One region of the Streptomyces sp. NPDC031274 genome, then DNA from elsewhere that is predicted to be linked to it. Evidence: riboswitches for the same ligand, from Rfam matches in the RefSeq annotation. Region 1 holds a riboswitch; each other region holds the start of a gene.
The links. A riboswitch is a leader RNA that binds a small molecule or an ion and turns the genes downstream of it on or off. The one in region 1 is predicted to bind S-adenosylmethionine.
Positions count from the first base shown of each region.

Region 1 (7,658 bases):
GACCTGCTGGCCGCTCAGCTGGTCCATGGTCGACGCCTTGTCCAGGTAGTCGTCCGGGTCCGCCGAGAGGAAGAGCTGGACGGAGGGGTCGAGGCCGCCGGAGCGGTACTGCGCGCTGGCCATCGAACCGAGGCCGTCACGCAGGTCGTTGAGGCCCTCCTGGCCACGGGCGACCTTGTCCTGAAGCTCGCCGATCTCCTTCTCGAGCTTCTCCTGCTTCTCCTTGGCGCCGTTGTACCGGTCGGTGGCCCGGCCGGCGTCCTCGTAGAGCTTGTCGACCTTGGACTTGACCTCGTCCTTGCTCGGCTTCTCGCTCGGCGCCGCGTTGGCCGCCTGGGAAGTGAGTGCGACGGCAGCGGCGGCGGTCGCGGTGAGCACAGTCACGCGGGCGCGGCTCGGCTGCTTGGGTCGACGGTGGGACGCCACGAAGGCGGCTCCTTCTTCCTCCAGCCGCCTACCGAGACCCGGTCGGCGGGTACCACCGCTGCCACCCCGGATGGGTGATCAACCGAGCGGAGGTTCGAGGCGAGACCTTAGTGACCTCCTTGTGATCAGTTCAAATCCCGAAGGGTAAAAAGGGGGGTGCGGGGCGCATATTTTACCGATAACGCACAGGCTGTAATGATCGATTGACGCTACGTTGCGTAGTCGGCGCCTCAATTCAGGCATAGGGAACAGGAGTTACTTGCTCACCCTTTGCCACGCGAAAGCGGCGCGCGTCAGCCACCCGAGAGCGGCGTGCGTCAGCCACGCGAAAGCGGCGCGCCTCAGCCGCGTGAAAGCCCCTTGCGTCAGCCGCTGTCAGCCGCGCGAGAGCCGCTTCAGGAGCACGGCCGAAGCGACAGGGCGCGCCCCCGCCTTCGCGATCCCGTCGGCCACTTCGCGGTCGGTCGACACGACGACCACAGGGCGCCCAGGAGGCTCCGCGCGCACCAGTTGGCGGATCAGTTCGTCCGCGGTGACGCCGGGCTTGGAGAACAGCACACGCACCCCGCGCGGCGGCGCGAGCAGTACGGGCGCGGCGAGTTCGGCCCCGTCGAAGACACAGGTCATCTCGGCGCCGGTCTGCGCGGCGAGTTGCGAGAGCGAGCCGAGGAGGCGCAGCCGCTGTTTCTCCAGGGGCATCGTCGGATAGCCGGTCTTGGTGACGTTGTAGCCGTCCACGACCATGTGCGCCTGCGGCAGCGCGAGCAGCTGGTCGAGGATCGCCGGGTCGTTCTCGGAGAGCGCGCGGGCGGCGATGTCCTTCGGCGTCATCCGGCCCGGCTCGACGGCGTCCACGGTCTCGGCGGGCCGCACGGAGACGGGCGGCAGGGCCAGTTCACGGCGCAGCCCCTGGGCGGACTCCAGGACAGTGTCGAGCAGCAGGCGCACCCGCATGTCCTCGACGCTGCGCCCCTCGCGCGCCGCCCTGCGGCTCGCCTCAAGGGCCGCCTCGGTCTCGCTGAGCCGCGCCTTGAGCCGCCGGGACTCGCTCTCGGCGGCGGACAGCTGCGCCTGGCCGTCGGCGCGTGCCGCGTCGAACTCGGCGGTGGCTTTACGCAGGGCCGCCTCGCCGCGCTTGACGTCGCTGAGGGCACCGCGCAGCTTGCGATGCATCGATTCGGCTTCCTTCTTCGCCGACTCCAGCTCCGCGCGCAGCCGTTCGGTGTCGGCCTTCGTCTGGCCGCGCGCCGCGGAGAGTTCCGCGCGCAGCCGTTCGAGCTCGGCCCGCGTCTCGTCGTCCACGCGCTCGGCGTCCGCCCGCAGGGCTTCCTCGCCCGCGGCGGTCACCAGCTTCACCCAGCCGGTGGGGCGCAGTACATAGGCCGCGGCCGCCACATCGAGGGGGTCCGCGGCCGGGGGTGGTGCTCCCGCGTCCAGGGCGCCGGTGAGCTCGGGCTGCGCCTCTCTGAGACGTTCGCCGATGCGCTGGCGGAAGAGCGGGTCGCTCTCCAGGGCCGTCGCCATCGCGTTGCCCGCGAACTTCGCGCGCCGGGTCGGCGTGAAGCGGGCGTACTGCCTCAACTGTGCGGGCAGTTCGCCGACCGTGAGGCCGCCGAAGCCGTCCGAGACGATCTGGACGACCCGCCGACGCACTCCGTCCGGCAGCGGACGGTCGAGCACCTCAGCGGTGCCGTCGTCCGGCTCCCCGCTCGCGCTCTCCACCATCCGTCACCCCACTAGCTGTGCGGGCCCCGCTCCCTCAGGAGCCGGCACCCGGCCTGTCCACGAGTTCCACCTGGTCCACCGCGTTGCACCAACGGCAGCGCACCGACTCGATGGTCTCACTGACCACCTCGCGTTCCTCGATGTTCGACTCACCGGCCAGGTCGAGGTGCACATATTCGACAACCTTCGAACTGCGGGTGACGTCGAAGCGCGTGAGGTTGCCGCAGAGCGCGCAGCGCCACCGGGTGGTGTCGGTCGGCAGAGGAACCGTCATCGTGGCTGTTCGCTTTCCTTCGGAATTCCATGGTGCGTGGTGCCCGTAACCCTAAGGCCTGTAAGGGTCTCCATGCGGCGGCCTCCCACGCGGCGGGGCACTCTGTACGGTTTGCTGCGCTTACGTCATGCTCTGTTCATGATCAAGACGTGGGGTACGACGGCGGTCCGGACGCTCAGGGGGCAGTCGGCCCCGGTGACGTACGGCCTGATCGCCGTCTGCTGTCTGGTGTTCCTGATCTCCCCGATGTCCGGGTTCAATCCCACGTACGGCACCGGTGACAAGCTGCTCGCCGCCCAGCAGGCCTACTTCGAGCGCTGGGGCGTGGTCCCTTCGGAGCTGTTCAGCGGAGCGCTGCGGCCCGTGCTCGCCCCGGCCACCGCGCTCTTCGTGCACGGCAGCTGGCTGCACCTCCTGGGCAACATGCTCTTCCTCTTCGTCTTCGGGGCGATGGCCGAGGAACGGATGGGGCACTGCCAGTTCGCGCTCTTCTACCTCTGCTGCGGCTATCTCGCCCTGTTCGCCTACGCGGTCGCCCACGCGGGCTCCGACCAGACCCTGGTGGGCGCGTCGGGGGCGATCTCCGCGGTGCTCGGCGCGTTCCTGCGGCTCTTCCCGAAGGCGCGGGTCACCAGCCTCTTCCCGTTCCTCTTCTTCCTGCCGCTGCGCTTCCCCGCGTGGGTGGTGCTGCCGTTCTGGGTGGCGCTGCAGTGGCTCGCGGCCCTGCAGGGCGGGCAGGGCCCCGGTGTCGCCTATCTGGCCCATATCGTGGGGTTCTCCCTGGGCTTTCTCTACGCGTGGGTGCGGTATGTCAGAAGAAACAGGCGGGCGCGGAGCGCCTCTTTGGAAGGGCGGGGGCGGGAGACGGGAGGGCTAGAGTGAAGAAGCCAGCACCCGTCATCGAGGGAGACAGTCAGCCGTGATCACCGCGATCGTGCTCATCAAGACCAGCGTGGACCGGATCCCGGAGATCGCCGAGTCGATCGCCGCCCTCGACTGCGTCAGCGAGGTCTTCTCCGTGACCGGCACGTACGACCTGATCGCGATGGTGCGTGTCGCGCACCACGACGACCTGGCCGACGTCATCCCCGGCAAGATCAGCAAGATCCCGGGTGTGGAGGGCACGGACACGCATGTCGCGTTCCGCACGTACTCCCAGCACGACCTCGAAGCGGCGTTCGCCATCGGCCTCGACTCCTGAGCCGTCGCGGGGTGCTGAACTCGCCGGGTACCGGTCCCGCCGAGTGCCGGACGGGCGTTTCCGCATCTCGGAGCCGGTCTCGCGGCGCCCGGCCCCTTTCACCGCCTCAGGCGGCCGTGGTGTCCGGCACGCAGCGGCCTTCCTCCGTGCGGTAGTTCCAGCGCGCGCCGTCCGCCACCAGCTCCCGCACGGCGCGCACGAAACGCTCCACGTGCTCGTCGGGGGTGCCCGCGCCGAAGCTCACGCGGATCGCGTTCAGCGACTTCTCGCCGGGCGCGGCCTCGGGGGCACCGCACTCGCCCTGGGTCTGCGGGTCGCTGCCGAGCAGGGTGCGCACCAGCGGGTGGGCGCAGAAGAGGCCGTCGCGTACGCCGATTCCGTACTCGGCGGAGAGCGCGGCGGCGAAGTGCGAGCTGTTCCAGCCCTCTACGACGAAGGAGATGACGCCGACGCGCGGCGCGTCGTCACCGAAGAGCGAGAGCACCTTCACGGCGGGCACATCGGCGAGGCCCTCCTTCACCTTCGCGATGAGGTGGCGCTCGCGGGCGACGAGCTCGTCGAAGCCCGCCTCGGTCAGCGCCTTGCAGGCGGAGGCGATCGAGTACACGCCGATGACGTTCGGCGAACCGGCCTCGTGCCGCGCGGCGGTGTCGTGCCACTCCACGTCCACCCCGCCGTCCGTACGCCGCGCGACCTTGCGCGAGGCGCCGCCGCCCGCGAGGTAGGGCTCGGCCGCCCGCAGCCAGTCGGAGCGGCCCGCGAGGACGCCCGAGCCGAAGGGCGCGTACAGCTTGTGACCGGAGAAGGCGACCCAGTCGACGTCGAGCTCGTCGATGGAGACGGGGTGGTGGGGCGCGAGCTGCGCGGCGTCGAGGACGATGCGGGCGCCGTGCGCGTGGGCGGCGGCGGCGAGCTCCTTCACCGGCCACAGCTCACCGGTGACGTTCGAGGCGCCGGTCACGCAGACCAGGGCGGGCCCGTGGGGGTCGCGGTCGGCGAGAGCGCGCTCCAGGGTGGCGACGGCCTGCTCGGCGGTGCGCGGGGCGTTCAGGTACGTCACGCGGGCGTCGCGCCACGGCAGGAGCGAGGCGTGGTGCTCGGTCTCGAAGACGAAGACCTGGCAGTCGGCGGGCAGGGCGGCGGCGAGCAGGTTCAGCGAGTCGGTGGTCGAGCGCGTGAAGACGACCTGGTCGTCCTCGCGGCAGCCGAGGAACTCGGCGACCGTGGCACGGCTGTTCTCGAAGAGGTCGGTGGAGAGCTGCGAGAGGTATCCGGCACCCCGGTGCACGCTGCCGTAGTACGGCGCGTACGCGGCCACGTCGTCCCACACGCGCTGCAACGCCGGAGCGCTCGCCGCGTAGTCGAGCGCCGCGTAGGTCACTTCGCCGCCGGTGACGAGCGGCACGGTGACGTCACGGCCGAGGACGGGCAGCGGCTCGGCACAGACGGATCGGTCGGCGACAGCGGTGGGGACAGACATGGCGAACTCCCGTGGGAAGGCAGGCGAGTTCACTGCGAGGGCGCACGTACGGCGCTGCAGTGATGAAAGAAAAGGGGGGTGCGGAAAAGGGGCCGGAAAGCCCTATCGCATTCGCTTGCTCACGAGACTGCTCCCTTGAGGACCAGGACCCCAGGGGTATGACACTCATCGAGTGCGCAGGGGTCCGCGCTTGCCATACGCCTTGCTGCGTACGGCCTGGTCTTCACCCGGGGCACCCCGCCACGGACGGAGGGTTGCCGGACAGCGAGCCGGGGCCTAATCGCTGTCACTCATGACCTGCGCAGCATCTTGCCACACGATCTTCCCGGTGCACACCGCAGTCCGCGATACGGACTGCGGTGTGCGCCACACTCACGCCACGCTCACCTGTTGCTGGCCGCCACCCAGCGCTCCAGGGACTTCTTCGCGGCCCCGGAGTCGATCGACTCCGCCGCCCTGGCGATACCGGCGCCGATCTGCTCCACGAGGGTCCCCTCGCCCGGCGAGAGGGCCACCAGGGCCGCCGCCGTGTTGAGCAGCACGGCGTCCCGCACAGGGCCGCTCTCACCGTCCAGGAGGCGCAGCGCCACCTCGGCGTTGTACGAGGCGTCAGCGCCCCGCAGCGCCTCCACGGGGACCAGGTCGATGCCGACGTCCCGCGGGTCGAAGGCCTCCTCCCGCACGACGCCGTCCCGCACGACCCAGACCCGCGACGTCGCCGTGGTCGTCAGCTCGTCGAGCCCGTCGTCGCCGCGGAAGACGAGGGACGAGTGCCCGCGCTCGGCGAAGACCCCGGCCACGATGGGCGCCATCCGCGCGTCGGCGACCCCGACCGCCTGGGCCCGCACCTTGGCGGGATTGGTGAGCGGACCCAGGGCGTTGAAGACGGTCCTGATCCCCAGCTGGCTGCGCGCCCCACCGGCGTGTCGCAGGGCCGGGTGGAACTTCACGGCGAAACAGAAGGTGATCCCGGCTTCCTCGGCCACCTCGACGACCCGCTTCAGCGGAAGCTCCAGATTCACCCCGAGCTTCTCCAGGACGTCGGAGGCGCCCGAGGCACTGGAGGCGGCGCGGTTGCCGTGCTTGACGACCTTCGCACCCGCGCCGGCGGCCACGATCGCGGACATCGTGGAGATGTTGACGGTCTTGGCCCCGTCGCCGCCGGTGCCGACGATGTCGACCGTCTGGCCCGGCACCTCGATCACATTGGCGTGTTCGTACATCGTGCGTACGAGGCCGGAGATCTCCTCCACGGTCTCGCCCTTGGCGCGCAGCGCGACCACGAAGCCCGCGATCTGCGCGTCGGACGCCTCACCGCGCATGATGCGGTCCATGGCCCACGCCGTGTCATCGGTGCTCTGGTCGCGTCCCTCAAGAAGACCGTTCAGCACACCGGGCCAGGAACGGGCCGCCGCGGTGTTGCCTCCTGCGGGGGTCACAGCGCTCATCTGCCGCTCCTGGGTTCGTATAGGCGTAGGACAGGAACACCTTATCCAGCCCTGGGGACGGCAAAGAGCCCCGTCCATGCACTGGATGCAGGGGACGGGGCTCTCGCCGTGGCGACCTTGTGGTCAGTACCTCAGTACTTCAATGCCGCAGAGCGTCAGGGGATCAGTGGTGGCCGTGGCCGCTCGTGATCTCCTTGTACTCCTCGGTGGTGGGCTTGGGGATCTGGTTGTCCTCCCCGTAGTAGCCCTTGGAGAGCTTGGCCCGGAGCTTCTGCGGCCCGCTCACCTTGCGCTCGACACCGTTCTCGTCGACCGCGGGGCCGATCTCGACCGGCGCGTACTGCTCGTGCGCGGTGAGCGTGTGCAGCTGCTCCTGGTTGAGCGGCTCGTGGACCTCGATGAACTCACCGTGCGGCAGGCGCTTGATGATGCCCGACTCGCGGCCGTGCAGGACCTTGTCCTTGTCGCGCCGCTGCAGACCCAGGCAGATCCGCTTGGTGGCGATGAAGGCGAGGACCGGTGCCACGAAGAAGGCAATGCGCACGAACCAGGTGATCGAGTTGATCGACAGGTGGAAGTGCGTGGCCCAGAGGTCGTTTCCACCACCGACGAGCAGCACGAAGTACCAGGTGATCCATGCGACACCGAAGGCCGTACGGGTCGGGACGTTGCGCGGGCGGTCCAGGATGTGGTGCTCGCGCTTGTCGCCGGTGACCCAGGACTCGATGAACGGATAGACCGCGATCGCGACCAGGACCAGCGGGAAGATGATCAGCGGGATGAACACACCCAGGACGAGCGTGTGACCCCAGGCGTTGATCTCCCAGCCCGGCATGACACGGATCAGACCCTCGGAGAAGCCCATGTACCAGTCGGGCTGGGCTCCGGTGGAGACCTGGTCCGGCCGGTAGGGGCCGATCCCCCAGATCGGGTTGATCGTGGCGATCGCAGAGACGGCGACGATGACACCGAAGACCAGGAAGAAGAAGCCTCCGGCCTTCGCCATGTAGACGGGCAGCAGCGGCATGCCGACGACGTTGTTGTTCGTCTTGCCGGGACCCGCGAACTGCGTGTGCTTGTGGTAGAAGACCAGGATCAGGTGCG
Region 1 covers NZ_JBVIHP010000012.1:226,548-234,205, reverse strand. Annotated here, with positions in the region: gene ACZ5CR_RS21075 (C40 family peptidase) at 1-426, opposite strand, end outside; gene ACZ5CR_RS21070 (NYN domain-containing protein) at 802-2,151, opposite strand; gene ACZ5CR_RS21065 (hypothetical protein) at 2,186-2,425, opposite strand; gene ACZ5CR_RS21060 (rhomboid family intramembrane serine protease) at 2,564-3,307, shown strand; gene ACZ5CR_RS21055 (Lrp/AsnC family transcriptional regulator) at 3,345-3,626, shown strand; gene ACZ5CR_RS21050 (aminotransferase class V-fold PLP-dependent enzyme) at 3,733-5,106, opposite strand; SAM riboswitch class IV at 5,288-5,404, opposite strand; gene trpD (anthranilate phosphoribosyltransferase) at 5,490-6,554, opposite strand; gene qcrB (cytochrome bc1 complex cytochrome b subunit) at 6,718-7,658, opposite strand, start outside.

Region 2 (7,658 bases), on a different contig from region 1:
CACCGGGCACGACATGCGCTTCGATGCCGTCGTCGGAGCGATATGTTCCGGCGAGAAGCGCCAGGATGTCGTCGACCTGCTCCCCGTAGTCCTGCGCCTCGGCGTGCGGCTGCTGGAGCAGCTTGCGCTGGAGGGCGACGCGGGGTGAGCCGAGCAGGTGCTCGTAGGAGAAGCGTGCCGGGATCCGCAGCCCGTTGGGGGCACGGCCGTCGACGACGGGGGTGGCGGTCGGCGGCGCGGCGGCGGGCGTTCCGGGCGGTCGGCCGCCTGAGCGGCCGAGGCCCAGGTCGAGGCGCCCGGGATGCAGCGCGTCGATCAGGCCGAACTCCTCGACCGTGGAGAGCGCGGTGCGGTGACCGAGCTGCACTGCTCCCGCCCCGAGCCGGATCGTCGAGGTCGCGGCGGCGGTCAGGGCGAGGACGACCGCGGGTGAGGTGCCCGCCACACCCGGGTTGAGGTGGTGCTCGGCGAACCAGTAGCGGGCGTACCCGAAACGCTCGGTCTGCCGGGCCAGGTCGATGGAGTTGCGCAGCGCCACGGTCGCGGAGGAGCCGGACGAGATCGGTACCAGGTCGAGGACGCTGAGCGGGATGTCTGACATGGGCGGTGATCCTCCTCAGTGGTCGGCCGACGCGGGCACGGGTGTGGGTACGGAAGCGGGTTGGGGGAAGCGCACCCCGGCGTCCGCGTCGGCGTCGGGGTGAGCCAGGCCGAGGTGGTCGCGCAGGGTGGTGCCCTCGTACTCCGTGCGGAAGACGCCGCGTTCCTGGAGCAGCGGGACCACGGTGTCGGCGAAGGCGTCGAGGCCGCCGGGGGTGATGTGCGGAACGAGGATGAAGCCGTCGCTCGCGTCGGCCTGGACGAAGGAGTTGATCGTCTCGGCGACGGTGGCCGGGGAGCCGACGAAGGACTGACGGCTGCCGGTCTCGATGACGAGGTCACGGATGGACCACTTGTTCGCGGCCGCGAGCTCGCGCCACTCCCGAGCGGTGGCCAGCGGGTCGCGGTACATCCGCACCTGGGCACGCCCGCGGGCGATGGTGTGCTCGCCGACGTCCGGGTCGATGTCGGGCAGCGGGCCCTCCGGGTCGTACGCGGAGAGGTCGCGGTTCCAGACGAACTCCAGGTGCTTGATCGCCGTGGCGCCGCTGACCTGTCGGCGCCGCACCTCACGGGAGAGCTCCTCCGCCTCGGCATCCGTGTCCCCGAGGACGAAGGTCGCCGCGGGCAGGATGAGCAGCTGGTCGTGGGTGCGGCCGTGGCGGGCCAGGCGGCCCTTGACGTCCGTGTAGAACGCCTGCCCTTCCTTGAGCGTGCTGTACCGGCTGAAGATCGCGTCCGCGCCTTCGGCGGCGAACTCGCGCCCCTCCTCCGAGTCACCGGCCTGGAAGATGACAGGTCGGCCCTGTGGACTGCGCGGGACGTTGAACTGCCCCTGGATGTCGAAGTGTTGCCCCTGATGGACGAAGGCGCCCGCCTTGGCGTCACTCAGGAACGTGCCGGCCTCCTGGTCGGCGACGATCTCGTCCCCGCGCCAGGAGTCGAAGAGCTCGCCCGCCGTGCTGAGGAATTCCTTCGCCCTGGAGTACCGCTCCTCCTGCGGCAGGAACCCGCCGCGCCGGAAGTTCTCGCCGGTGAAGGCGTCCCAGGAGGTCACGACGTTCCAGGCGGCGCGCCCGCCCGAGAGGTGGTCGAGGCTGGCGAACTGGCGGGCCACCTCGTACGGCTCGTTGAAGGTGGAGTTGATGGTGCCCGTCAGGCCGAGGCGTTCGGTGACGGCGGCGAGCGCGGTGAGCACGGTGAACGTGTCGGGGCGCCCGACGACGTCCAAGTCGTATATCTTCCCGCCCTGTTCGCGAAGCCGCAGCCCCTCGGCGAGGAAGAGGAAGTCGAATTTGGCGCGCTCGGCGGTCCGTGCGAAGTGCGCGAAGGAGCTGAACTCGATGTGACTCCCGGCCTCGGGGTCGCTCCATACGGTGGTGTTGTTGACGCCGGGGAAGTGTGCCGCGAGGTGGATCTGCTTGAGCGGCTTGTCCGGTGACTTGCTCATGTCGGGTTCCTTCCGGCTCAGGCGGTGGCGGCGGCGTAGCGGCTTGCGGGGCGGGCGAGGCCGAGGAGACCGCGCAGGGTGTCGGCTTCGTACGCGTGCCTGAAGGCGCCGCGGCGCTGGAGTTCTGGCACCAGGCCCCGGGTGATCGCCGGGAGGTCGTGGCCGACGACGGCGGGGCGCAGCCGGAACCCGGTGAGTCCGGACTGACTCAACTCCAGGAGCAAGTCGGCCAGTTGGGCGGGCGTGCCGGTGAACACACGTGCGTCGCTGGTGTACGGGTGTCCCGCGAGGGCGTCCAGACGCTCCCTGCGGGCCACGGCGGCGGCCGGATCGTCGTCGAGGAACACCACCAGGTCGCCGAAGAGGTGGAGGGGCTCGTCGGCCCGCCCGGCAGCTTCCTGTTCGCCGCGGACCGCCGTGACGATGTCGCGTGCGTGCCCGGCGTCGCGCGGGGTGACGTATCCGATGTCGGCGGAGCGGCCGAGCAGCCGGAACGGGGCCTCGGTCGGGGTCTCGTGGGCGAGCGCGCTGACGACGGGACGGCCCTGCGGTGGCCGTGGGGTGATCGAGGGGCCCTTGACGCTGAAGTGCTTGCCCTCGAAGTCGATGTAGTGCAGCTTGTCGCGGTCGACGAAGCGGCCGGTGGCGACGTCCCTGATCTCCGCGTCGTCCTCCCAGCTGTCCCAGAGCCGACGCACGGCTTCGACGTAGTCGGCCACCTCGTCGAAGAGGTCGAGGGTCAGTTCCCGTACGTCCGGCCTGCCGAGGTCCTCGACGGCATCGAGGGCGGGAAGCGTGCGGCGCCCGAAGTGCGCGGCCTCGTTACGGCGTGCTGACACCTGCACCCGTACGCCCGCGCGGCCCGTGCTGACGTAGTCGAGCGTGGCGATCGCCTTGGATGTGTGGAAGGGCTCCGTGTGCGTGGCCACCACCGTCGGCACGAGTCCGATGTAGCTGGTCAGCGGGGCGACACGGGCGGCGATGAGGACGGCGTCGAGCCGCCCGCGTACCTGATCCGTGCGTCCGTCGGGCTCGGTGAAGTGGGACGACTGGAGCCCGAGCCCGTCCTCGATCGTCACGAAGTCGAGCAGGCCGTGTTCGGCCTCGGTGACCAGATCGGCCCAGTACCGGGCGGTGAGCAACTCCCCCGGGCGGGCGACCGGTTCGCGCCAGGCGGCCGGGTGCCAGCCCGCGCCGTCGAGCGCGACGGCGAGGTGCAGCGCGGCGGCAGAGTCGGCAGAAGAAGCGGAGGAATGAGGCGAATGGGGCAACGAAGGTGATGACGACACGAAAGGTGTGCCTTCCTGATCGACCGTGCGACCGTACGAGAACACCGGCCCCTCGGATCCGAGGGTGCGGCGGCGGGGTGACGGGTCAGGAACGACAGAGCGCGCCGGCGACACGCTGCAGATCGATGTGCGGCCGGGAGTACAGATGCACCTGGCGGCTCGGGGCGATCACCATGACGCGCGGGGCGGGCGCGGGCGGCACGGGCGACAGGGGCGGTACGGCTGACACAGCTGGCACGTCCGTCACCTCCGCCCCTTCCGACTCGGCGGGCCTGGAGCCTCGCCGGTCTCGCGCTTGCGGAACCCTGGACGGGCACCGCCTGGTCCTCACCTGGAGCACCCCGCCGCGTGGGAGGGTTGCCGGTCAGCAAGCCAGGGCTTGACGCTGACACTCGTAACCTGCTCGGGACGTTACGTGAGGTCGTAGCGGTGCGCAATGCCCGTGGATCATGGGCGTTCTCACAGCGTCGTACATGCCTCGTCGCCTGTCTCCGTCAAGTCAACCACCGGACCACTCCTTCTGTTCCTGGTGCGGGCCTTCTTGACGGAGACAGGCACCCGGACTCAAACTTCCGGGGACGGTCACGATTGTCAGCGCCCGCCCGGCAGGGTTCCTGCCCGAGCGGGTCATCGGCCCCGGCCCGCTGGCGGGCAACCCTTCCTCCGCGACGGGGTGCCCCGGGTGACGACCGGGTCCCGCCGTGGCGGCGGGGCAAGCGCGGCCCCGGGTACGACGGGCCTCGACGGCAGGGCTGGTGGACATGTCCAGGGCGGTCGGTGAGGGGAACAGCATCCAGCGGCCTCCCCTGTCCGCGCCCCGGCCCCGCCCTCGCTTCCTGACCAGACGCCTTCACATCGATCTGCTGCGCGTGTGCAGCGCCTCGGTGCCAGCTGTCTGACGTCCGCGCAGCGTCCACACACCAGCGACGCCTCCGGACAAGAAGCCTCATCACTGCGGCCCTCTGCGGCCACGGATCCCCCTCTCCCCCGCTGTGCCACCGGCCCCGCGCGTGCCGCCGCCGGTCGGCGCCCCTCCCCTCCCTGGAGAGCCATGCCCGAGATCACGTCGCACCGTTCCCGTACTGTTTCCCGCCCTGCTTCCCACCCGACTTCCCCCGCGGATTCATGCTCTCCGCGCGACACCGGCCCACGCGACACCGGCCCACGCTTCGCCCGTCCCGCGCCGATCCGCAGCCGCATCGGCGACGACGTGGCGGGCGGCTTCTACCCGGCGCCCCACCGCTACCACCTGTATCTCTCGGCAGAATGTCCGGACTCCTTGCGCGTCTCGATCACCCTCGACCTGCTCGGGCTCAGGGAGTCGGTCACCACCACCCTCCTGGCACCGCACACCACTGCGGCGCTCGACTCGCTGCACCGCTGTTACGAGGCCACCGAGCACCACTTCGAAGGGCCGCTGACCGTTCCGGCCCTGTGCGACCGGTGGAGCGGTCACGTCGTCAGCAACCACACGCCGGACATCCTGCGCGACCTGGCCTGCCGCCTTGCCGCACACGGCAGTGGCCCGCTGCCCGTCCTGCGCCGACCGGCCCTGGCAGCACGGATCGACACCTGGCACGAGCTGCTCGCCGGGCCGCTCACCCCCGCGACACTGGACAGGATCGACTGCCGTCTTGCCGCCCACTCCTACCTCGTGGGCGACGAACTCACGGCAGCGGACGTGGACTTGTGGGCGAGGCTCGTCCACCTCACCCCGGATGCGGCTGAGGCGGCCCGCTCCCGCCCCCACGTGCGCGCCTATGTGCGCCGCCTGGACGACCACCCGGCCTTCTGTGCCAACCACCCCCATCACCTCGTGTAAGAAGCCTCCTTCGCCGTGCGCACCACCTTCCTGCCGTCACCCGCGCCCAGTCGGCCGGCACCCACCCAGGAGTCCACGGTGGCCTGGACATGCTGGACCAACGCGCTCTTGTTCCTGAAGGGAGCGGCCGACCAGATCTCGTCGAGGAGGGTCGTGCCGTCGGCCCCTGTCCCCGTCGGGTTGGCGACGCCGGAGTCGATCGTGCCGAAGACCACCTTGGGTTCGGACCGCTGGAAGTAGGCGTGCGTCGGGTCTTCCGTGCCTTCGAAGAAGGGCGCGAGGGGGATGCCGTCGAGTGTGTAGTGGAGCGGTTCGCCGGCTATCGGCTCGAGGTTGGGGAGCAGGTCGCCGGAGAGTGCGGCGTTTCCGTGGAGAGCGAACCGGAAGTAGGTCTTCGCGCTGTCGCGGGCCACGAGATGGACCGGTCCGTAGAACAGGGCCTGGACTTCCGGCTTGTCGGGGGTCTTCTCCACCCGTAGCCGGAAGGGGAGGGAAACCCGGACGGTGTCGCCGTCCCGCCATGTGCGGGACAGGGAGCAGTAGCTGCCGGGCGCCGGATCGGCCTTCACCTTCTTGCCGTTGACGGTCACGGTGAAGCCGCTCCCCGCCCAGGCCGGTACGCGCAGCCGTAGATCGAAGGCGGCCCTGGATCCCCGGACCGTGAGCGTCGTGCCCTGTTCCCTCGGGTAGTCGGTGGTCTGTGTGACCGTGACGCCCTTCTCCTTCCAGGTCAGCGTGGAGGGGCTGTAGAGGTTGACGTACAGGGCGGAGCCGTCGGCCTTTTGGAAGTAGACGGAGTCCTGGTACTTGGTGGCGCTCTCCATGCCCGTGCCCTCGCAGCAGGTCGTGCCCGCCTTGGGCGTGTAGTCACGCACGTGGCCCGGCAGCAGACCGATGAAGTACGTGACGAGGGGCTTCTCCGCGTCGGCCTTGTCCTGCTTCGAACCGAGGACCTGGTTGTACAGGGCCCGCTCGTAGTAGTCCATGTACGCGGGGTCCTGCTCGTGGAGGAACAGCGCCCGGCTCAGCTTGAGCAGGTTGTGCGCGCAGCAGGTTTCGGCGGTGGTGTCGCTGAGCGTTCCGGCGATGACACCGGGAGCCTTCCAGAACTCGCCGGTGCTCGTGCCGCCGATGCCGTACATACGGGTCGGTACGACCATGCCCCAGAAGTTCTTGGCGGCGGTGAGGTAGCGGCGCTCCGCCGTCTCGTCGTAGAGCCGCAGCAGGCCCGTGAAGATGGGGATGTGCTGGTTGGCGTGCAGCCCGTCGAGGGTGTCGTCGCCCGCGGCGCACGCGTCGATGAGCCTGTCGAGGTCGAAGAGGCGGGCCAGGGCGAGGTGTTCGGCCTGGCCGGTGATGGCGTACAGATCGCAGATCGCCTCCACGATGCCGCCGAACTCCCCACTGGAGAAGATGCCCCACATGCGTTGCAGGGTGCTCCCGTGCAGCTTGGACAGGCGCGCGTGCATCCAGTCGCACATGCCCGACGCGAGGTCGAGCGCTCGTTCGTCGCCCGTGTACAGGTAGGCGTCGAGGACACCGCGCAGGATCTTGTGCGCCGTGTAGTACGGCGCCCACACCTTGGTGTAGTCGCCGCTCGTCATCGACTCCAGGGCGATGAACTGCGTCTCCGGGTACGCCGCGAGGAACCCCGGATGGCTCGGCCCGCCCCAGGTGCGGCGCAAGGTGGCGTGTCGGCCGTGGCCAGAACTGTCGGCGAAGGAGTCGCCGCTGGTCTCGTCGAAGGCGTACGCCGCCAAGTCCCCCGCACCGGCCGGTGAACCGGCGGCGGGCGCGTCCTGGAGCCCCGAGATCTCCGCGGCGGTCAGGGCCCGCGACCAGAAGTTGACCTCGTCGAACGCGCCGGCGAAGACCGGGTCGGCCGCGTAGTGGGAGCGGCCGAGCCAGTTGTTCTTCAGGGAGCCGAGCGCGGCCGGATCAAGGGTCATCGAGGTGTTCGCCGCGACCGCACGGCCGTTGACGTAGAGCGTGCCGGTGGCGCCCTCGATCGTCACCGCCACGTGGCTCCATTCGTTCAGGGCCAGTGGCTCGGTGCCGTTGACGCCCTGCTCGCCGCCGGGCCCGTTCGCCGTGATGGCGAAGCGCGGGACTCCATCCGCGGTGCGGGCGGCCAGGTAGAGGTAGCGGCTCGTGTCGTTGCCGCAGTCGAGGATCCGGGTCCAGTCGGCGTCGTGGGTCGGCTTCACCCAGGCCGAGAGGGTCACGTCCGTGGCGCCGCCGAGGACATCGGCCGGGAGATCCACGTACTGGTGCGAGCCCCTTACGTTCTCCGCGGCCGTACCGAACTTACCGGGAACCCTGAGGACGCTCGGGTCGCGGCGGAGCGCCTCCCTGACCTCAGTCAACGCCCCGATCATGGAGCGGATCCTGTCGGCGTACGCCTTCTCGCCCGTGCTGCCGTACGCCTGGGAGAGCATGGTGAGGAAGTGGCCGGTGTAGTGGCCCCGGAGATTCCCGTTCGCCTCGCCGTCGAGTC
Region 2 covers NZ_JBVIHP010000010.1:92,872-100,529, reverse strand. Annotated here, with positions in the region: gene ACZ5CR_RS18010 (LLM class flavin-dependent oxidoreductase) at 1-601, opposite strand, end outside; gene ACZ5CR_RS18005 (NtaA/DmoA family FMN-dependent monooxygenase) at 617-2,050, opposite strand; gene ACZ5CR_RS18000 (LLM class flavin-dependent oxidoreductase) at 2,068-3,321, opposite strand; gene ACZ5CR_RS17995 (putative leader peptide) at 3,425-3,577, opposite strand; SAM riboswitch class IV at 3,626-3,739, opposite strand; SAM riboswitch class IV at 3,920-4,064, shown strand; gene ACZ5CR_RS17990 (glutathione S-transferase family protein) at 4,391-5,161, shown strand; gene ACZ5CR_RS17985 (beta-L-arabinofuranosidase domain-containing protein) at 5,149-7,658, opposite strand, start outside.
Region 2: another riboswitch for S-adenosylmethionine. It lies ahead of ACZ5CR_RS17990 (glutathione S-transferase family protein); the one in region 1 lies ahead of ACZ5CR_RS21050 (aminotransferase class V-fold PLP-dependent enzyme).

Region 3 (7,658 bases), on a different contig from region 1:
GGGCGCCGTCGTCCTCGCTGATGAAGAAGTTGTTGGTGTTGCCCGTGTGCGCCTCGGTGATGTTCTGGCCGCCCACCGCGAAACGGTCGCCGGGGGTGTTCCAGTCGCCCTCGTACGCGGTGACGCTCGCGCGCGGCTTGCCGTCCGTGCGGTAGAAGCCGTCGACCTCGACGCTGGTGGCGGGCGAGGTGGAGCGCTGGAGGACGTGGCCGCCGTAGACGTAGACGTTGCGGCGGTCGGGCGCGTACTGCTCGTCGGGGGCGTCGTACTTGTAGACGACGGTCAGGGACCAGCCCGCGACGCAGCCCTTGCCGGTGGGCGCCCAGATGTCGCCGACCGCGACCGGCAGGGGCGTTCCGTCGCCGGTGATGCCGTTGAAGAGGCCCGTGATGTCGGCCTCGCCGGTGTAGTAGTGCGGGCCGTTGGCCGACGCCGGGTCCCCGACCAGGTTCGCCGGGGTCACCTTCGAGGGGGTGGCGCCGGCCACGCTGACCGAGGGCACCGCGTCGAGCGGGTCGCCGGGCGAGGGCTCCACATCGGCGCCGGAGATGTCGCAGCGCTTGAGCCGGGCGCCGCTCGGGCCCTTGTACGTGCCGTCGTTGCCGCCGAAGAAGAGGCGCGCGTACGCGACCTTCGCGCCGGGCGGGATCGCGACCCGGCCGGTGCTCGATCCGTGGTCGGGGTCCATGCCCGCGGTGTTGATCCGCCGCATGACGAAGGTGTTGTTGTTGTCGCGGCCCTCGCCCTCCGCGGCGGTGGCACAGCGCGCCGCCATGTCCGCGGGCGTCGTCGGGCAGCCCATGACCGTGTTGCCGATGGTCTTGAAGTCGCCGTAGAGCGATTCGTCGTAGCGCTTGGCGAAGGGATCGATCACGTCCGCGGCGGCCGGTACCACGGCTGCCGCGCTCAGCGCCCCTGCCGCGAGACCGGCCGTGGCCATGGCCACGCCACCGACGCGTCGCGCGCTTCCCATGAACTGTCTGACCCGCATAAGGACCCACATAAGTGGGAAATGTAGACAAAATGCCCGGTCTTGGGTGGTTACGCCACGCGGCGGGCCGTGTACTCCGCGATGCCGGACATCGGCGGACGCTCCTCCGTGTCCACCGAATGGGTCCGCGGTTCGAACCCGTGCTCGCCCCGCTCGAACTGGGTGAGCTCGGGGCGTACGTGATGCCCGAGCGCGAGCCTGACCTGCGCCGTCCGGTAGATCGCCGCCGCCATCCTGCCGAGCGCCTGCCCGTCCTGGTGCCGGTGCTTGCGCACGCCGACGTCGACCTGCGCGAGCGCGTCAAGGCCCACGGTGTGCAGCGCGTCGACGAGCAGGCCGAGCTCCACCCCGTATCCGACGGGGAACGGCAGCCGCTCCAAGAGAGACCTGCGCGCCGCGTACTCGCCGCCCAACGGCTGGACGAACCCGGCCAGTTGAGGCCAGTGCATGTTGAGCAGCGGGCGCGCCATCAGCTCGGTGACCCGGCCGCCCTGACCCGCGGCCCCGGCGAGCGGGCGGTCGTACATCGCCTTCACGAAGTGCACGTCGGGCTCGGTCAGGAGCGGGCCCACGATCCCGGTGACGAAGTCCGCCGAGAACTCCTTCAGGTCCGCGTCGACGAACGCGACGATGTCACCGCCTGTCACCAGGAGCGAGCGCCACAGGACCTCGCCCTTGCCGGGCACGGCCGGGATGCGCGGCAGGATCTCGTCCCGGTGCACGACCCGAGCGCCCGCGTCGCGCGCGACCTCGGCCGTGCGGTCCCGCGAGCCGGAGTCGATCACCACGAGCTCGTCGACGAGGGCGGCCTTCTCGATCAGCTCGCGGCGGATCACGGCGACGATCCCGCCGACCGTCTCCTCCTCGTCGAGCGCGGGCAGGACGACGCTCACCGAGGCTCCCGACGCCCGTTTGGCGGCGACGAGCGCGCTGAGCGGACGGTCGGCAACGGACCAGGAACGCCTGGTCAGCCAGCGCTCGGCCTCTTCCAGCACGGGTGGTTCCTCCTGTGTGTGGCCTACATGTGATCCATCTCGCGGTGCGGACGACTATCTCAAGGGTCCAGGCCGTCGGTTACAGTCTTGAACAACGCGGATGACCATCGCATGTCGGGGGTCGACGCGTCACAAATGCCCCGGGCCCCTGAAGCCCGGCGCCATACCGCTCATCCAGAGGGGCAGAGGGATACGGCCCGTTGAAGCCCCGGCAACCATCCCGCCGACCGCGCACGCGAGGTCTCGGCGGGGAAGGTGCCAATTCCGTCTCGCGGTGAGATTCGCCGCGGGGAAGATGAGGAGAAAGGGCCTCGCCTCCATGGCTGCGCAGACTGTCGGAACATTCGACACCACCCCCTCCACCACCACAGGTTCCGTGGATCTCGGCCCCGCGTCCGGCCTCTCGTGCCGCGAGTGCGGTGAGCTCTACGCCCTCGGCCCGATCTTCGCCTGCCAGGCCTGTTTCGGCCCGCTCGAAGTCGCGTACGACCTGCCGACCGGCGACCCCGAGGCGCTGCGGAGGCAGATCGAGTCCGGCCCCGCCAACATCTGGCGCTACGCCCCGCTGCTGCCCGTCCCCGCGGACGTCGCCGAGAAGCCGAACATCAACCCCGGCTGGACCCAGCTCGTCAAGGCCGACAACCTCGCCCGTGAGCTCGGCGTCGAGCAGGGCAAGCTCTTCGTCAAGGACGACTCCGGGAACCCGACGCACTCCTTCAAGGACCGCGTCGTCGCGCAGGCCATCGAGGCGGCGCGCGCCTTCGGCTTCACCACCCTCTCCTGCTCCTCCACCGGCAACCTCGCCGGTGCCGTGGGTGCCGCCGCGGCCCGCGCCGGCTTCCGCTCGTGCGTGTTCATCCCGCACGACCTGGAGCAGGGCAAGGTCGTCATGGCCGCGGTCTACGGCGGCGAGCTCGTCGGCATCGAGGGCAACTACGACGACGTGAACCGCTTCTGCTCCGAGCTCATCGGCGACCCGCTGGGCGAGGGCTGGGGCTTCGTCAACGTGAACCTGCGGCCGTACTACGGCGAGGGCTCCAAGACCCTCGCGTACGAGATCTGTGAGCAGCTCGGCTGGCAGCTGCCCGACCAGCTGGTCATCCCGATCGCGTCGGGCTCGCAGCTCACGAAGATCGACAAGGGCCTCAAGGAGCTCACCAAGCTGGGCCTCGTCGAGGACAAGCCCTACAAGATCTTCGGTGCGCAGGCCGAGGGCTGCTCGCCGGTGTCGACCGCCTTCAAGGCCGGGCACGACGTCGTACGCCCTCAGAAGCCGGACACCATCGCCAAGTCCCTCGCCATCGGCAACCCTGCCGACGGGCCGTACGTCCTGGACATCGCCCGTCGCACGGGCGGCGCGGTGGAGGACGTGAACGACGAGCAGGTCGTGGACGCGATCAAGCTGCTTGCGCGGACCGAGGGGATCTTCGCGGAGACCGCCGGTGGCGTGACGGTCGGCGTCACGAAGAAGCTTCTTGAGGCGGGGCTCATCGACCCCACTCTCACCACGGTCGTGTTGAACACGGGTGACGGCCTCAAGACCCTCGACGCTGTTGCCGAGACGTCTCAGGCGACTGCGACGATCAAGCCCAGCCTCGACGCGTTTCGCGCCGCGGGTCTTGCCGATTAATCGCCGTAGGGCCTGATCGCCGTCGTCGAACGGCGGTCGTGGTCCGTCCTCGCGCAGTTCCTCGCGCCCCTGACGGGGCGCTTCCTCCCCGTATCAAGAGGTGAATTCCATGAGCGTCAACGTTCGCATTCCCACCATTCTTCGCACCTACACCGGCGGCAAGTCCGAGGTCGCCGCCGAGGGCGCCAACCTCTCCGAGGTCATTGCCGATCTTGAGGCCAAGCACGCCGGTATCGCGGCCCGTGTCCTTGACGACCAGGGCAAGCTGCGGCGCTTCGTGAACGTGTACGTGAACGACGACGACGTCCGTTTCGAGCAGGGCCTTGAGACCGCGACGCCGGACGGCGCCGGCGTCTCGATCATTCCCGCCGTCGCGGGCGGTTGCTGAATCCGCCTGAAAGCACGCAGCGTCACCTCTATTGCCCCCTCCGCGAGAGAAGCGGAGGGGGCAATTCCATGTGGTTGAGCGCGGTACAGTTGGGAAGCAAGCTTCGCTTTTGGCGTCGAGCGCGTAGACGAAGTCGGCCCCGGGCCGACAAGAAGTAGCCAAAGCGCCTTGCCCTTTTGAGTCTATTGCGGCATTTGCCCGGCCCGACTTGCCCTGAACTCCGGCAAATTCTCCGCATATTTCCGATCGCGCGTGCCCAGAATTCTCGTCCGATTGACCTGTTGCAGAGGGCAGTTGGGCAGATACATTCAGCGGCGGTCGACGCGTTCCGGCGCACGCCTCCACAACCCATTGGGGGGGTGAGGTCTGACCCGGGCCCGCGAAGTGCGGGTCCGTGCAAGGGCCAGTAATAGGGGAGTTAGGCATGGCTCAGGGCACCGTCAAGTGGTTCAACGCGGAGAAGGGGTACGGCTTCATCGCGGTCGACGGTGGTGCGGATGTTTTCGTCCACTACAGCGCGATTCAGATGGACGGTTACCGCACCCTTGAAGAAGGTCAGCGAGTGGAGTTCGAGATCTCGCAGGGCCAGAAGGGTCCACAGGCGGACATGGTCAAGCTCGCCGTCTGATCTCGGCGCGATCGGCCAGCGACTTAGCGAGTGACGAGGGGCCCGTATCCCGACAGGGGTACGGGCCCCTCGTGCGTACGCCCCCGGATGTGCGCCCCCCATGTGTCTGGGATCCGTGAGAGACGCTTGCACTCGTAGGGGTCGAGTGCTAATCATTGGGCTTAGCACTCTCCTAGTGAGAGTGACAGAACTTGGATCGGGTCGGTGAGGCCCGCAGGCCGGGTGGGGCAAGGAACCACACGGTTTGCAGGCCGTCCGTCGCGGGCACCGATGCGATCCGGAGCATGCCACCCCTGTCCGGGAGGACCACTTCACATGGCCAAGATCATCGCGTTCGACGAGGAGGCACGGCGCGGCCTCGAGCGCGGCATGAACCAGCTCGCCGACGCCGTCAAGGTGACCCTGGGCCCCAAGGGTCGCAACGTCGTCCTCGAGAAGAAGTGGGGTGCCCCCACGATCACCAACGATGGTGTTTCCATCGCCAAGGAGATCGAGCTCGAGGACCCGTACGAGAAGATCGGCGCCGAGCTGGTCAAGGAGGTCGCGAAGAAGACGGACGACGTCGCCGGTGACGGCACGACGACCGCGACCGTCCTGGCGCAGGCGCTGGTCCGCGAGGGCCTGCGCAACGTAGCCGCCGGTGCCAACCCGATGGCCCTCAAGCGTGGCATCGAGAAGGCCGTCGAGGCCGTCTCGGGCGCCCTGCTCGAGCAGGCCAAGGACGTGGAGACCAAGGAGCAGATCGCTTCGACCGCCTCCATCTCCGCCGCCGACACCCAGATCGGCGAGCTCATCGCCGAGGCGATGGACAAGGTCGGCAAGGAAGGCGTCATCACCGTCGAGGAGTCGCAGACCTTCGGGCTCGAGCTTGAGCTCACCGAGGGCATGCGCTTCGACAAGGGCTACATCTCGGCGTACTTCGCCACCGACATGGAGCGTATGGAGGCGTCGCTCGACGACCCGTACATCCTGATCGTCAACTCGAAGATCTCGAACGTGAAGGACCTCCTTCCGCTCCTCGAGAAGGTCATGCAGTCCGGCAAGCCGCTGCTGATCATCGCCGAGGACGTCGAGGGCGAGGCCCTGTCGACCCTGGTCGTCAACAAGATCCGTGGCACGTTCAAGTCCGTCGCCGTCAAGGCCCCGGGCTTCGGTGACCGCCGCAAGGCCATGCTCGGCGACATCGCCATCCTCACCGGTGGCACCGTCATCTCCGAGGAGGTCGGCCTCAAGCTGGAGAACGCCGGTCTCGACCTGCTCGGCCGCGCCCGCAAGGTCGTCATCACCAAGGACGAGACCACGATCGTCGACGGCTCCGGTGAGAGCGACCAGGTCCAGGGTCGCGTCAACCAGATCCGCGCCGAGATCGAGAACTCGGACAGCGACTACGACCGCGAGAAGCTGCAGGAGCGCCTGGCGAAGCTCGCCGGCGGTGTTGCGGTCATCAAGGCCGGTGCCGCGACCGAGGTGGAGCTCAAGGAGCGCAAGCACCGCATCGAGGACGCCGTTCGCAACGCGAAGGCCGCCGTCGAAGAGGGCATCGTCGCCGGTGGTGGCGTGGCCCTCATCCAGGCCGCCGCTGTCTTCGAGAAGCTTGAGCTCGAGGGCGACGAGGCCACCGGTGCCGCCGCTGTGAAGCTGGCCCTTGAGGCCCCGCTGAAGCAGATCGCGGTCAACGCCGGCCTTGAGGGCGGTGTCGTCGTCGAGAAGGTGCGCAACCTCACCGTCGGCCACGGCCTGAACGCCGCGACCGGTGAGTACGTCGACATGATCGCCGAGGGCATCCTCGACCCGGCGAAGGTCACGCGCTCTGCCCTGCAGAACGCCGCGTCGATCGCCGCGCTGTTCCTCACCACCGAGGCCGTCATCGCCGACAAGCCGGAGAAGGCGGGCGCTGCCCCGGCCGGCGGCGGCATGCCGGGCGGTGACATGGACTTCTGAGCCTCTTCGGCTCGGTAGGCCAGTCTTCACGTACCGAGGGCGGTACCCCTTCTCAGGAAGGGGTACCGCCCTCGGGCGTTGCCAGGGCATAGGCGATGCCGTCGTCGATGTCGGACTCAAGCCCCTTGCGGAAGGCGGCCTCGTACGCCGGGTCGCCGATGGCGTCGCGGATCCGGCGCTCGCAGGCCTGGCGGACGGCAACGAGATAGGGACTTCCCATCTGTGCGACGCCGCTGGAGCGCCAGAGGACATCGGAGATACCGAGCAGCCGCCCGGTCTGCTCGGGGTCGGCCATGGCCGAGGTCAGCGCGTCGATGCTCAGGGCGGCACCGAAGACGTCGCGGAACCGCCATTTGATCGGCAGGGCGTCGCGGGCGTGCCGCACGGCCGACTCCGGGTCGCCGTTGCTCAGCGCGGCCCTGGACAGCAGGTCGAAGGCGTAACTGCGCATCCACAGCTCGCCGTGCCGCTCGCACTCCTCGCGCAGGGCGTCGGCGCTCGCGGTGGCCCGGTCGAACTCGCCCAGATGGAGTCGGGCGAACGCCAGGACGCCGAGCACGAGGAGCTTGACGGCGGGGGAACCGCCGCCGCAGCCGGGCGACCCGGCCGCCGGTGCGAGCAGGACGATCGTCCGCGCGGGGCGGCCGGTCAGCGCAAGGCGGGCCCCTTCGAGGTAGAGAGCGGCGTCGGCCGCCGCCGGATCGTCGACCCGGTCCGCCAACGACGCGCAGATGTGCACCAGTTGGGTGGAGGCTTCGAGGTCGCCCTGCACGAGGGAGACCGATCCACAGGTCCACAGGGCCCAGAAGCGTTCCCGTTCGGCGCCCGGACCGGGGGTCTTGGCAAGGGCCCGCTCCAAGTAGTGACGGCCTTCGCGCTGGAAGCCGCAGCAGAACCAGAAGAACCACAGACTGCCGGTCATCTCAAGGCTGTCACGCGGGTCCGGCTCCGCGAGGCAGCTCTCCAGAGCCGCGCGGAGGTTGGCGTGCTCGGCCGTGCACCTCTCGTACCAGGCCACCTGGTCGGGGCCGGCCCACTTCCGGCCGCCGGTGCGGGCCAGCCAGCGGTAGTAGTCCCGGTGCCGC
Region 3 covers NZ_JBVIHP010000020.1:26,401-34,058, forward strand. Annotated here, with positions in the region: gene ACZ5CR_RS28860 (DUF7927 domain-containing protein) at 1-973, opposite strand, end outside; gene ACZ5CR_RS28865 (glucosyl-3-phosphoglycerate synthase) at 1,042-1,986, opposite strand; SAM riboswitch class I at 2,154-2,288, shown strand; gene thrC (threonine synthase) at 2,282-3,616, shown strand; gene ACZ5CR_RS28875 (MoaD/ThiS family protein) at 3,726-4,004, shown strand; gene ACZ5CR_RS28880 (cold-shock protein) at 4,429-4,632, shown strand; gene groL (chaperonin GroEL) at 4,948-6,573, shown strand; gene ACZ5CR_RS28890 (ATP-binding protein) at 6,626-7,658, opposite strand, start outside.
Region 3: another riboswitch for S-adenosylmethionine. It lies ahead of thrC (threonine synthase); the one in region 1 lies ahead of ACZ5CR_RS21050 (aminotransferase class V-fold PLP-dependent enzyme).